2 regions of the Streptomyces sp. NPDC014801 genome follow, and region 2 is predicted to be linked to the other one. Evidence: riboswitches for the same ligand, from Rfam matches in the RefSeq annotation. Region 2 holds a riboswitch; the other holds the start of a gene.
The links. Region 2 has a riboswitch for cyclic di-AMP ahead of ACF1AL_RS33595 (M23 family metallopeptidase). Riboswitches for the same ligand answer to the same signal wherever they lie in the genome.
Positions count from the first base shown of each region.

Region 1: it holds a riboswitch for cyclic di-AMP, as region 2 does, so the genes downstream of both, ACF1AL_RS28215 (transglycosylase family protein) here and ACF1AL_RS33595 (M23 family metallopeptidase) in region 2, are expected to answer to the same signal.

Region 1 is NZ_JBIBXG010000012.1:89,202-94,005, reverse strand. Features, by position in the region: gene ACF1AL_RS28230 (cytochrome P450) at 1-289, shown strand, start outside; gene ACF1AL_RS28225 (DUF899 family protein) at 283-966, opposite strand; gene ACF1AL_RS28220 (transglycosylase family protein) at 1,202-2,248, shown strand; cyclic di-AMP (ydaO/yuaA leader) riboswitch at 2,427-2,595, shown strand; gene ACF1AL_RS28215 (transglycosylase family protein) at 2,600-3,295, shown strand; gene eno (phosphopyruvate hydratase) at 3,578-4,804, shown strand, end outside.
Region 2 is NZ_JBIBXG010000015.1:222,430-227,233, reverse strand. Features, by position in the region: gene ACF1AL_RS33600 (aldo/keto reductase) at 47-991, opposite strand; gene ACF1AL_RS33595 (M23 family metallopeptidase) at 1,219-2,253, opposite strand; cyclic di-AMP (ydaO/yuaA leader) riboswitch at 2,265-2,421, opposite strand; gene ACF1AL_RS33590 (PP2C family protein-serine/threonine phosphatase) at 2,663-3,880, opposite strand; tRNA gene ACF1AL_RS33585 (tRNA-Met) at 4,146-4,219, opposite strand; gene ribA (GTP cyclohydrolase II) at 4,301-4,804, opposite strand, start outside.

The DNA.
Region 1 (4,804 bases), on a different contig from region 2:
GGTGGTGCTGGCCGCCGCCGACCGCGACCCCGCCCGCTTCCCCGACCCGGACGTGCTGGACCTGGCCCGCCGCGACAACCAGCACCTCGGCTACGGGCACGGCATCCACTACTGCCTGGGCGCCCCGCTGGCCCGCCTGGAGGGCCAGGCCGCGCTCGCCACGCTGCTCACCCGGCTGCCCGACCTGCGGCTCGCGGCCGACCCGGCGGACCTGCGCTGGCGCGGCGGGCTCATCATGCGGGGCCTGCGCACGCTGCCGGTGGAGTTCACCCCGGCGCGCGCTCAGTAGTCGAGGCCCGCGTACCAGTCGCCGCGCCCGCGGGGGGTGAGGTCGAGCAGGTGCCAGACCGGGTTGAGCAGGTCGATGCCGCGCTGCTGGATGTCCTCGCCCATCCGCGGGTGCGCGGAGTAGAAGTGACGGACCGTGCCGTCGCCGTCCCGGGTGAAGACGGACACGGTGGAGTCCTGCGCCCCGTCCTCGTCCTCGGCGCCGAGGTCGTACTGGAAGGTGCTGTCCCCGCAGCTGAGCAGCCGCAGCCGGGACCAGCCCCGGTCGCGGGCGTGCCGGCGCAGGGCGGCCGGGCCGGCGGCCGCGACGACGACGAAGTCGGCGTTCTGTGCGAGGTGGCGGGCGACGCCGTCGAAGCCGTCGATCCACAGCGTGCACATGGGGCAGGGGCTGGTCTGCCGCTTGCCGTACATGAAGTGGTAGACGACGAGCGCCCGGTCCGGCGCGGTGAACAGCTCGCTCAGCCGGACCTCGCGGACGGGTTCGTCGCCGGCGGCGAGGTCGGCGGGTCCCTCCAGGAAGACGTAGTCCTCCACCGCGGGCCCCGCGGGCAGGGCCCGGCGCTGCGCCGCGACCCTCTCGCGGTGGCGCATCAGCTCGATCTCGGCGAGCCGGAGTTCCTCACGGGCGGCGAGGTAGCCGGCGGACGCGCCGGGCAGTCGGGTGTGCCGGTACAACGTGTCCTCCTGGCCGGAAAGCCCCCAGGTCACCCCCACCGGTCGTGCAGAGCCCATGGTGCTTGTGACGGTCCGTCACCACAAACGTGACACGCCTTCAACTCTGTGATCTTCACGTGATCTGCGCGGCATGAACTTGTGACTGACGATCGTCTGCCGATACGTTCACTCGTCAGCGCGACGCCGGTACCTCGGGCGTCGCGCCGGTCACTGCTGTCTCGCGAAAGGTCCCCGCATGCTCTCCGGGAACGGTCGTCACCGTCGCCCCCGTCAGGCTCCGGCACTCCTCGTCGCGGCCGGAGTGACCGGCTCCGCCATCGCCATCCCGCTGCTCGGCGCGGCCAGCGCCCACGCGGCCGACGGCGCCACCTGGGACAAGGTGGCCGAGTGCGAGAGCGGCGGGCGCTGGAGCGACAACCCCGGCATCGGCCTCTTCGGCGGTCTGCACCTGTCGCAGGACGACTGGGAGAGCCACGGCGGCCTGGAGTACGCCGCCCGGCCGGACCTCGCCAGCCGCTCGCAGCAGATAGCCGTGGCCGAGAAGGTCCTCGCGGCCGAGGGCGCCGGCCACTGGACGCTGTGCGGCATCAGTTCGGGCCTCGGGGAGGACTCCTCCTCGGCGGACGTCGACACGGGCGTGCCCGGCGACACGACGGGCGGCGGCTCGGCCTCGTCCGGTTCGACCGGCTCCTCCTCCTCGACCGGTTCCACCGGTTCCTCCGGATCCTCCGGTACCTCCGGTTCGGTGGACTCGCCCGGCTTGTCCGACTCCTCCGGAACGTCGTCCGGCACGCCGTCCACCCAGCCCTCCACGGGCGCCTCCGGAACGCCGTCTGACACCCCGTCGTCCTCCGCCCCCACCGCGGGCGGCACGGCCGAGGCGGGTACGCCCGCCGGCTCCGGCACCGGAGCGGCCCAGCCGTCCGGCAGCGCCTCCACGGGTGCCGCAAACGACGACGATCCGGACAACCTGCGCCAGATCGTCGGCTCTTCGGGGCTCGTCGACACCGGTGCGCTCGGCGGTGGCGGTCGTCATCGCGGCGTCAGCGCCCAGGAGGACGCGGCCGAGGCGAGCGCGGCGCCCACGGCCGGCAAGCACGCCTCGCGCTACACCGTGCGCGACGGCGACAGCCTCACCTCCATCGCCGACTCCCTTGACGTCGAGGGTGGGTGGCGCGCGCTGTACGCGCAGAACCGGGAGGCCATCGGCGCCGACCCGAGCCACATCGTCCCCGGTCAGACACTGACCTTCGGGGGCGAAACGGGCGAAATGCAGCGGTAGTTGACGCCCGGTTTTAGAGGCGAATGTCCGGTTTGGTGAAAGTGTGGGATGAGTCTCAGAAGCCGTGATCGTCTTTGAAATTCGGCCGAACGCGTGTCTACGGTCGTGACCGCTCGCCACCGCGAGCCCCGGCCGGCCGCAACGCCGAATCCTGCCAGCGGCCGCACGGGAACAGTCGTCGCGTCACGCGCCGCAGGCAGGAGCGGGGGACCCAAGGTAAGCGCCGCGCCCGGCAGTTGAGCCGGAGCGGCTAGGGGTGAAGCCACGCCTCCCAGGGGAGGGGTGGCCGGGCAACTCAACCGGCCCGAACCCGACAGCTCACCTCGCAGGCGTCGGTGAGGGGATCCATCCATGCTGTTTTCCGGCAAGGGCAAGCACCGTCGTCCGTCCAAGACCACCCGCGTCATCGCGCTCGCCGGTGTCACCGGCGCCGCCGTCGCCGCCCCGCTGATGGCGGCCGGCAACGCCTCCGCCGCCACCGCCTCCGAGTGGGACGCGGTCGCCCAGTGCGAGTCCGGCGGCAACTGGTCCATCAACACCGGCAACGGCTACTACGGCGGCCTGCAGTTCTCCGCCTCCACCTGGGCCGCGTACGGCGGCACCGCCTACGCCCCGCAGGCCAACCAGGCCTCCAAGGCGCAGCAGATAGCCGTCGCCGAGAAGGTCCTCGCCTCGCAGGGCAAGGGCGCCTGGCCGGTCTGCGGCAAGGGCCTGTCGAGCACCCCGTACAGCGGTGGCGGCAGCACCTCGCAGAGCAGCGGCCAGAGCAGCACGACCACCCGCTCCACGGAGCAGCAGAGCGCCTCCCGCTCCGCCGAGCGCCCGGCCGCCAAGACCCAGAAGTCCACCAAGACCGTCACCACCCCGACCGGCAAGAAGGTCAAGAAGGGCGACGGCGAGTACAAGGTCGTCACCGGCGACACCCTCAGCTCCATCGCCACGAAGCACCACGTGCAGGGTGGCTGGAAGAAGCTGTTCGACCTGAACAAGGACATCGTCGAGGACGCCAACCTCATCTTCCCCGGCCAGCAGCTGCACCTGAAGTAAGCCGCAGCCCGCAGCCCGCAGCCCGCAGTCCAAGGGCCGCTCCCCGTCCCCACGGGCTCCCCGCCCCGGTGCGTCTTCCCCCGTACGCACCGGGGCGGGGCTTTGTCTTGTGGAGTTCAGAAGAAAGCCCACCCCCCTTTGTTCCGACGGTGAACAATAGGTACGGTCTGTCTGTCCACGGGCCGGGCGGTCGGCTGGCCGATGGCCCCGGGGCGGTTAGGCTCTAGTCGCAAGGCTCACCAGCCCCGCACTTTCAGCGTCACATCCACGAAGGAGATGCTCGTGCCGTCCATCGACGTCGTCGTAGCCCGGGAAATCCTGGACTCCCGAGGCAACCCCACGGTCGAGGTCGAGGTCGGCCTCGACGACGGCAGCACCGGCCGTGCCGCCGTCCCGTCCGGCGCCTCGACGGGCGCCTTCGAGGCCATCGAGCTCCGCGACGGCGACTCCAACCGGTACCAGGGCAAGGGTGTCGAGAAGGCCGTCCTCGCGGTCATCGAGCAGATCGGCCCGGAGCTGGTCGGCTACGACGCCACCGAGCAGCGCCTGATCGACCAGGCCATGTTCGACCTGGACGCCACCGACAACAAGGGCTCCCTCGGCGCCAACGCCATCCTCGGCGTCTCGCTCGCCGTCGCGCACGCCGCCTCCGAGGCCAGCGACCTGCCGCTGTTCCGCTACCTGGGCGGCCCGAACGCGCACCTGCTGCCGGTGCCGATGATGAACATCCTGAACGGCGGCTCGCACGCCGACTCCAACGTGGACATCCAGGAGTTCATGATCGCCCCGATCGGCGCGGAGTCCTTCTCCGAGGCCCTGCGCTGGGGTGCCGAGGTCTACCACACCCTGAAGAAGGTCCTGAAGTCCAAGGGCCTGTCCACCGGCCTCGGCGACGAGGGCGGCTTCGCCCCGAACCTCGGCTCCAACCGCGAGGCCCTCGACCTCATCCTCGAGGCCATCAAGGAGGCCGGCTACACCCCCGGCGAGCAGATCGCGCTCGCCCTGGACGTGGCCGCGTCCGAGTTCTACAAGGACGGCTCCTACGTCTTCGAGGGCAAGAACCGCTCCGCCGAGGAGATGACCGAGTACTACGCCGAGCTGGTCGAGGCGTACCCGCTGGTCTCCATCGAGGACCCGCTGTTCGAGGACGACTGGGAGGGCTGGAAGACCATCACCGCCAAGCTCGGTGACAAGGTCCAGCTCGTCGGCGACGACCTGTTCGTCACCAACCCCGAGCGCCTCCAGCGCGGCATCGACGAGGGCGCCGCCAACGCGCTGCTGGTCAAGGTCAACCAGATCGGCTCGCTCACCGAGACTCTGGACGCCGTCGAGCTGGCCCAGCGCAACGGCTACAAGTGCATGATGTCCCACCGCTCCGGCGAGACCGAGGACGTCACCATCGCCGACCTGGCCGTCGCCACCAACTGCGGCCAGATCAAGACCGGTGCCCCGGCCCGCTCCGAGCGCGTCGCCAAGTACAACCAGCTGCTGCGCATCGAGGAGATCCTC
Region 2 (4,804 bases):
AGACGGGGGAACACCCGTCGGCCGGACACCCGTCAGCCGGGTCCCGTCAGGCCGACGCCTCCGTCAGCCGGGTCACCTCGGCCTCCGTCAGCTTCAGGTCCGCCACGCCCAGCAGCGCCGGGAGCTGGTCGACCGTGCGGGCGGAGGCGATGGGCGCGGCGACGGTCGGCCGGGCCGCGAGCCAGGCGAGGGCGACGGTGGCGACCGGGGCGTCGTGGGCCGCGGCGATCTCGTCGAGGGCGGCGAGGACCCGGCGGCCGCGCTCCGAGTCCAGGTACCGCGCGGCGCCGCCGGCGCGCGGGCTGTCCACGGTCGTGCCCGGCCGGTACTTGCCGGTGAGGAAGCCGGAGGCCAGCGCGTAGTAGGGGACGGCGGCGAGGCCGGCGCGGTCGGCGACGTCCTGCAGCTCGCCCTCGTAGGTGTCGCGGGAGACGAGGTTGTAGTGCGGCTGGAGCGCCACGTACCGGGCGAGGCCCTCGCGGTCGGAGAACTCCAGGGAGGCGCGCAGGCGCTCGGCGGAGATGTTGGAGGCGGCGATGTGGCGGACCTTGCCGGCCTGCACCAGCTCGTCCAGCGCGCCGATGATCTCCTCGACCGGGACCTCGGGCTGGTCGTAGTGGGTGTAGTAGAGGTCGATGCGGTCGGTGCCGAGGCGGCGCAGGGAGGCGTCGGCGGCGGCCTTGATGTTCGCGGCGCTCAGGCCCCGGTACTCGGGGTGCTGGCTGACCTTGGTGGCGATGACGACGTCGTCGCGGTTGCCGCGGGCCTTGACCCACTTGCCGATGATCGTCTCGGACTCCCCGCCCTGGTTGCCGTCGACCCAGGCGGAGTAGGCATCGGCGGTGTCGACGAAGTTGCCGCCGGCGGCGGTGTAGGCGTCGAGGACGGCGAACGAGGTCGCCTCGTCCGCGGTCCAGCCGAAGACGTTGCCGCCGAGGGCGAGCGGGAAGACCTCGAGGTCGGACGAACCGAGCTTGCGAAGAGCAGTCATGCCCCGTTTCAACGCACCGGCGTGAACGACCCATTCCGCACGCGAACCAACAGCATGTAAAACACGAACGCCCGGCGACGCCCGACCGGCAGCCCTGACGTCGGGGGGGTGTCGTCAGGACCGCCGGGGACCGGGAACCGGGCGAGGGCCAGGCGGGCGGAACCGGGCGAGGCGTCAGGGCGTGAGGGACCGGGCGAGGCGTCAGGCGGGAGGAACCGGGCGAGGGGTCAGGGCGTGAGGCCCTTGTCCCGCAGCCACGCCATCGGGTCGATGCCGGAGGCCTGCCCGTCGGGGTGGACCTCCAGGTGCAGGTGCGGGCCGGTCACGTTGCCGGTGGCGCCGACCCGGCCGATGACGTCGCCGGTGGCGACCTTCTGCCCGGCGCTGACGCTGATCGACGACTGGTGGCAGAACCACAGCTCGGTGCCGTCGTCGAGGGTGAGGATCGTGCGGTAGCCGTAGGAGCCGGCCCAGCCCGCCTCGGTGATCGTGCCACTGTGGACGGCCTTGATCAGCGTGCCGGTGGGGGCGGCGAAGTCGAGGCCCGTGTGGTAGCCGGAGGACCACATGGAGCCGGCCTGGCCGAAGGTGGAGGTGATCGTGTACGAGGAGGTCGGCAGCGTGTACTGCTTGGCCAGCTCGGCGAGGCGCTCGGCCTCGGCCTTCTTCTTGGCCTCCTCCTCCGCCTTCTCCTTCGCGGCGGCGGCCTTGGCGGCGGCCTCCTTCTCGGCCTTCGCGGCGGCCTCTGCGGCCTGCCGGGCGACGGCGGCCTCGGCGGCGGCCTGCGCCTTGACGTCGACCTGGACCTGCTGCGACTCGGCCTGCGCCATGATGCGGTTGCGCAGCGCCTCGCCGGCGTCGGTGGTGCCCTGCGCGCCGGCGTCGGAGCCGGCGGCGATGTCGCTGAGCGGGGTGGCCGAGCCCTGCGGCCGGTCGTCCTCGTGGTCGGAGATCAGCGAGCCGACGGAGGGCAGGTCGGGCATGGAGATGGACACCGGCGGCTTGCCGGTGTTCGCGCTGGCCATGCCGCCCGCGCCGACGGCGGCGATGACGCCGACGCCGAGGACGGTGGAGCTGCGGGCGAGTCCGCCGCGCTGCTTGGCGACGCGGTGCCGGCCGCGGACGGGACGGACGGAGTCCTCGGTGGGATTCCACTCCTCCCACGGGCCCTCGTCGGTGCGGTGGCCGCCGTAGACCAGGGTCTCGGGGCCGTGCTGGCTGGGCACGAACGGGGCTGTCGGGGCAGGCCGGTTGGACGCCACGCGGGCGTACTCCTTTCCTTCCGTCTCGCCTACCGGGTTAGCTGACGGGTTCGGAGCAGGAAGGTCTCCTACGCGCGTATACCGCTCGTCGTCGGACGGCGGCTTCCGCGTGATTCACCCCAAGGTGGTGGTTCCCCGGTTCCCTACGGGATTCGGCGCGTGAGCACGGAGCCGTCTCTTGTGACGGCTGGGACGACCGCGCTGCGTTATCGAACGTTAATAGACCCGGTGGTCGGATTCCAAGCCGTTCGGCTTGATCATTAACTTTTCCGGCCGGCACTTACACGCCACGACCGGTGCAAACCGGGCGACTTGACCGCCCCTCAGTCGTCAGGTTCAAAACCTGGTTTCGGTGATGGTGCGTCAATTGTTATCGGAGGGGGTTCGCCCGCTCACCCAGGGTGACCCGTCAGGGGCGGCGTACGGCGAGCAGCGCCATGTCGTCCGTCATGCCGCCGCCGGAGTGCCGGCGCACATCGTCGGCGACGGCCTGCAGCAGGGCACCGGGCTCGTCGACGACCCGGCCCGCCAGGCGCGCCTCGACGTCGTAGAACCGGCCGTGGCGGTCACGGCTCTCGGAGAGGCCGTCGGTGTACAGCAGCAGGGTGGCGCCGCCCGGGAAGCCGGTCTCGTCGGCCCGGTCGGAGCCGGGGCCGAGCTCGCCCATGCCGAGCGGCAGCGCGGGTTCGGCGGGCGGCAGCGTGCGCAGGGTGCCGTCCGCGTGCAGCAGGACCGGCGGAGGGTGGCCGCGGTTGAGGATGCGGACGACGCCGTCGCCGTGCGGGAGTTCGGCGAGGACGGCGGTGGTGAACCCCTCGAAGGCGTCCAGTCCCGCGCGCCGGGCGCCCTCGCGGGACAGCGCCCGCTCCAGCCGCAGGGCGACGTCCTCCAGAGTGGCCTCCTGCTCGGCGGCCTCCCGGAACGCCCCGATGACCACGGCGACGGCGGCCACCGCGCCCATGCCCTTGCCGCGCACGTCCCCGACGATCAGCCGGACGCCGTGCGGGCTGTCCTGCACGGCGTACAGGTCGCCGCCGATGAAGGCGTCGGCGCGGGCGGCCTCGTAGCAGGCGGCGATCTGGAAACCGCCGATCCGCTCGGCGGGTTCGGGTAGGACGGCCCGCTGGGCGGCCTCGGCGACCTCGCGGGCGGAGGCGAGCTGCTCGCTGCTGCGGCGCGCGAGCGCGTTGATGAGCACGGCCAGGGCGGCGACGGTGGCGACGGTGGCCAGTTCGGTGACGGCGTCGGTGTGCCACACGATGCCGAGCGTGAGGTGCAGCGCGAACACGACGAGCACGGCCGCGAGCCCGGTGACCACGGTGCCGCGCCGGCTGTAGAGCGGGGCGGCGACCAGGGGCGCGGCGGTGAAGAAGGGGGCCGCGGTGAACTCCGACGGGGTGCAGTAGTCGTACACGCCGCCGACGACGATCAGGAGCACCGGCAGCACCTGCGCGAAGGCCCGCACGAACGACACCCGCCGTCCCGCGTCGGGCCGCGGTTCCGGACCGTTTGCCGGCCCGGGCTCCGGCAGGGGGTCCAGGACGACGGGAGTGTCACCGGCGGGTGTGCAGGGCCCACCTCCGGTCCGGGAGTACGGCCCGTCCTCCGTCGCGTCTGCAGGCCGCACCGCTCGTCTCCCACCGTCCTTGTCCGCCGTCGTTCCGCCTGTCAGGTTTCCCGGTGCGGGCGCGCACGGCGAGCGGTGAGGGCCGACCGGATGACACCGGCGACGGTGGCCGCAGCCGGGGAGGAAGGTAAGGACGGCGCACGGAGCCGGAGGAAGGGAAAGACGGCGCCCGGAGCCGTGGAAGACCAAAAAAGGCGGCGGCCGGGGGTGGACGAGAAAAAACCGAGGGCCGGAAACCTTTCGGCTTCCGGCCCTCGGCCTTCAGTAGCGGGGACAGGATTTGAACCTGCGACCTCTGGGTTATGAGCCCAGCGAGCTACCGAGCTGCTCCACCCCGCGTCGTTGTGATTCCAGTGTACGGCATCCGCGAGGCGGCTCGCGACGAGGTTCCCCGGCGGGCCCGCCCGACCCCTCTCGCGGTCAGACCACGCAGCGCTCCGTGAGGTCCGCGAGCGGCAGCGTGTGCTGGGTCTGCAGCACCTTCGCGCGCAGGTAGCGGACGTTGTGCGGGGTGGGGAAGACACCGGTCGGGACCCGGTCGCGGACGTCGAGCCCGAGGGCGCGCAGCTGGCCGGCCTTGTCGGGATTGTTGGACAGCAGGTCCAGCGTGCCGATCCCGAGGGCGGTGAGCATCTGCGCGGCGGCGGTGTAGTCGCGGGCGTCCTCGGGCAGGCCGAGGGCGGCGTTGGCGGCGTAGGTGTCCAGGCCCTGGTCCTGGAGGGCGTAGGCGTCGAGCTTGTTGTAGAGCCCGATGCCGCGCCCTTCCTGGCGCAGGTAGAGCAGGATGCCGCCGCGGTCGGCGATGCGCTCGACGGCCTCGCGCAGCTGGGGGCCGCAGTCGCAGCGGGCGGAGCCGAAGACGTCCCCGGTCAGGCACTCGGAGTGCAGGCGGACGAGCGGCACGCCACCGGGGTCCCCGAGGAC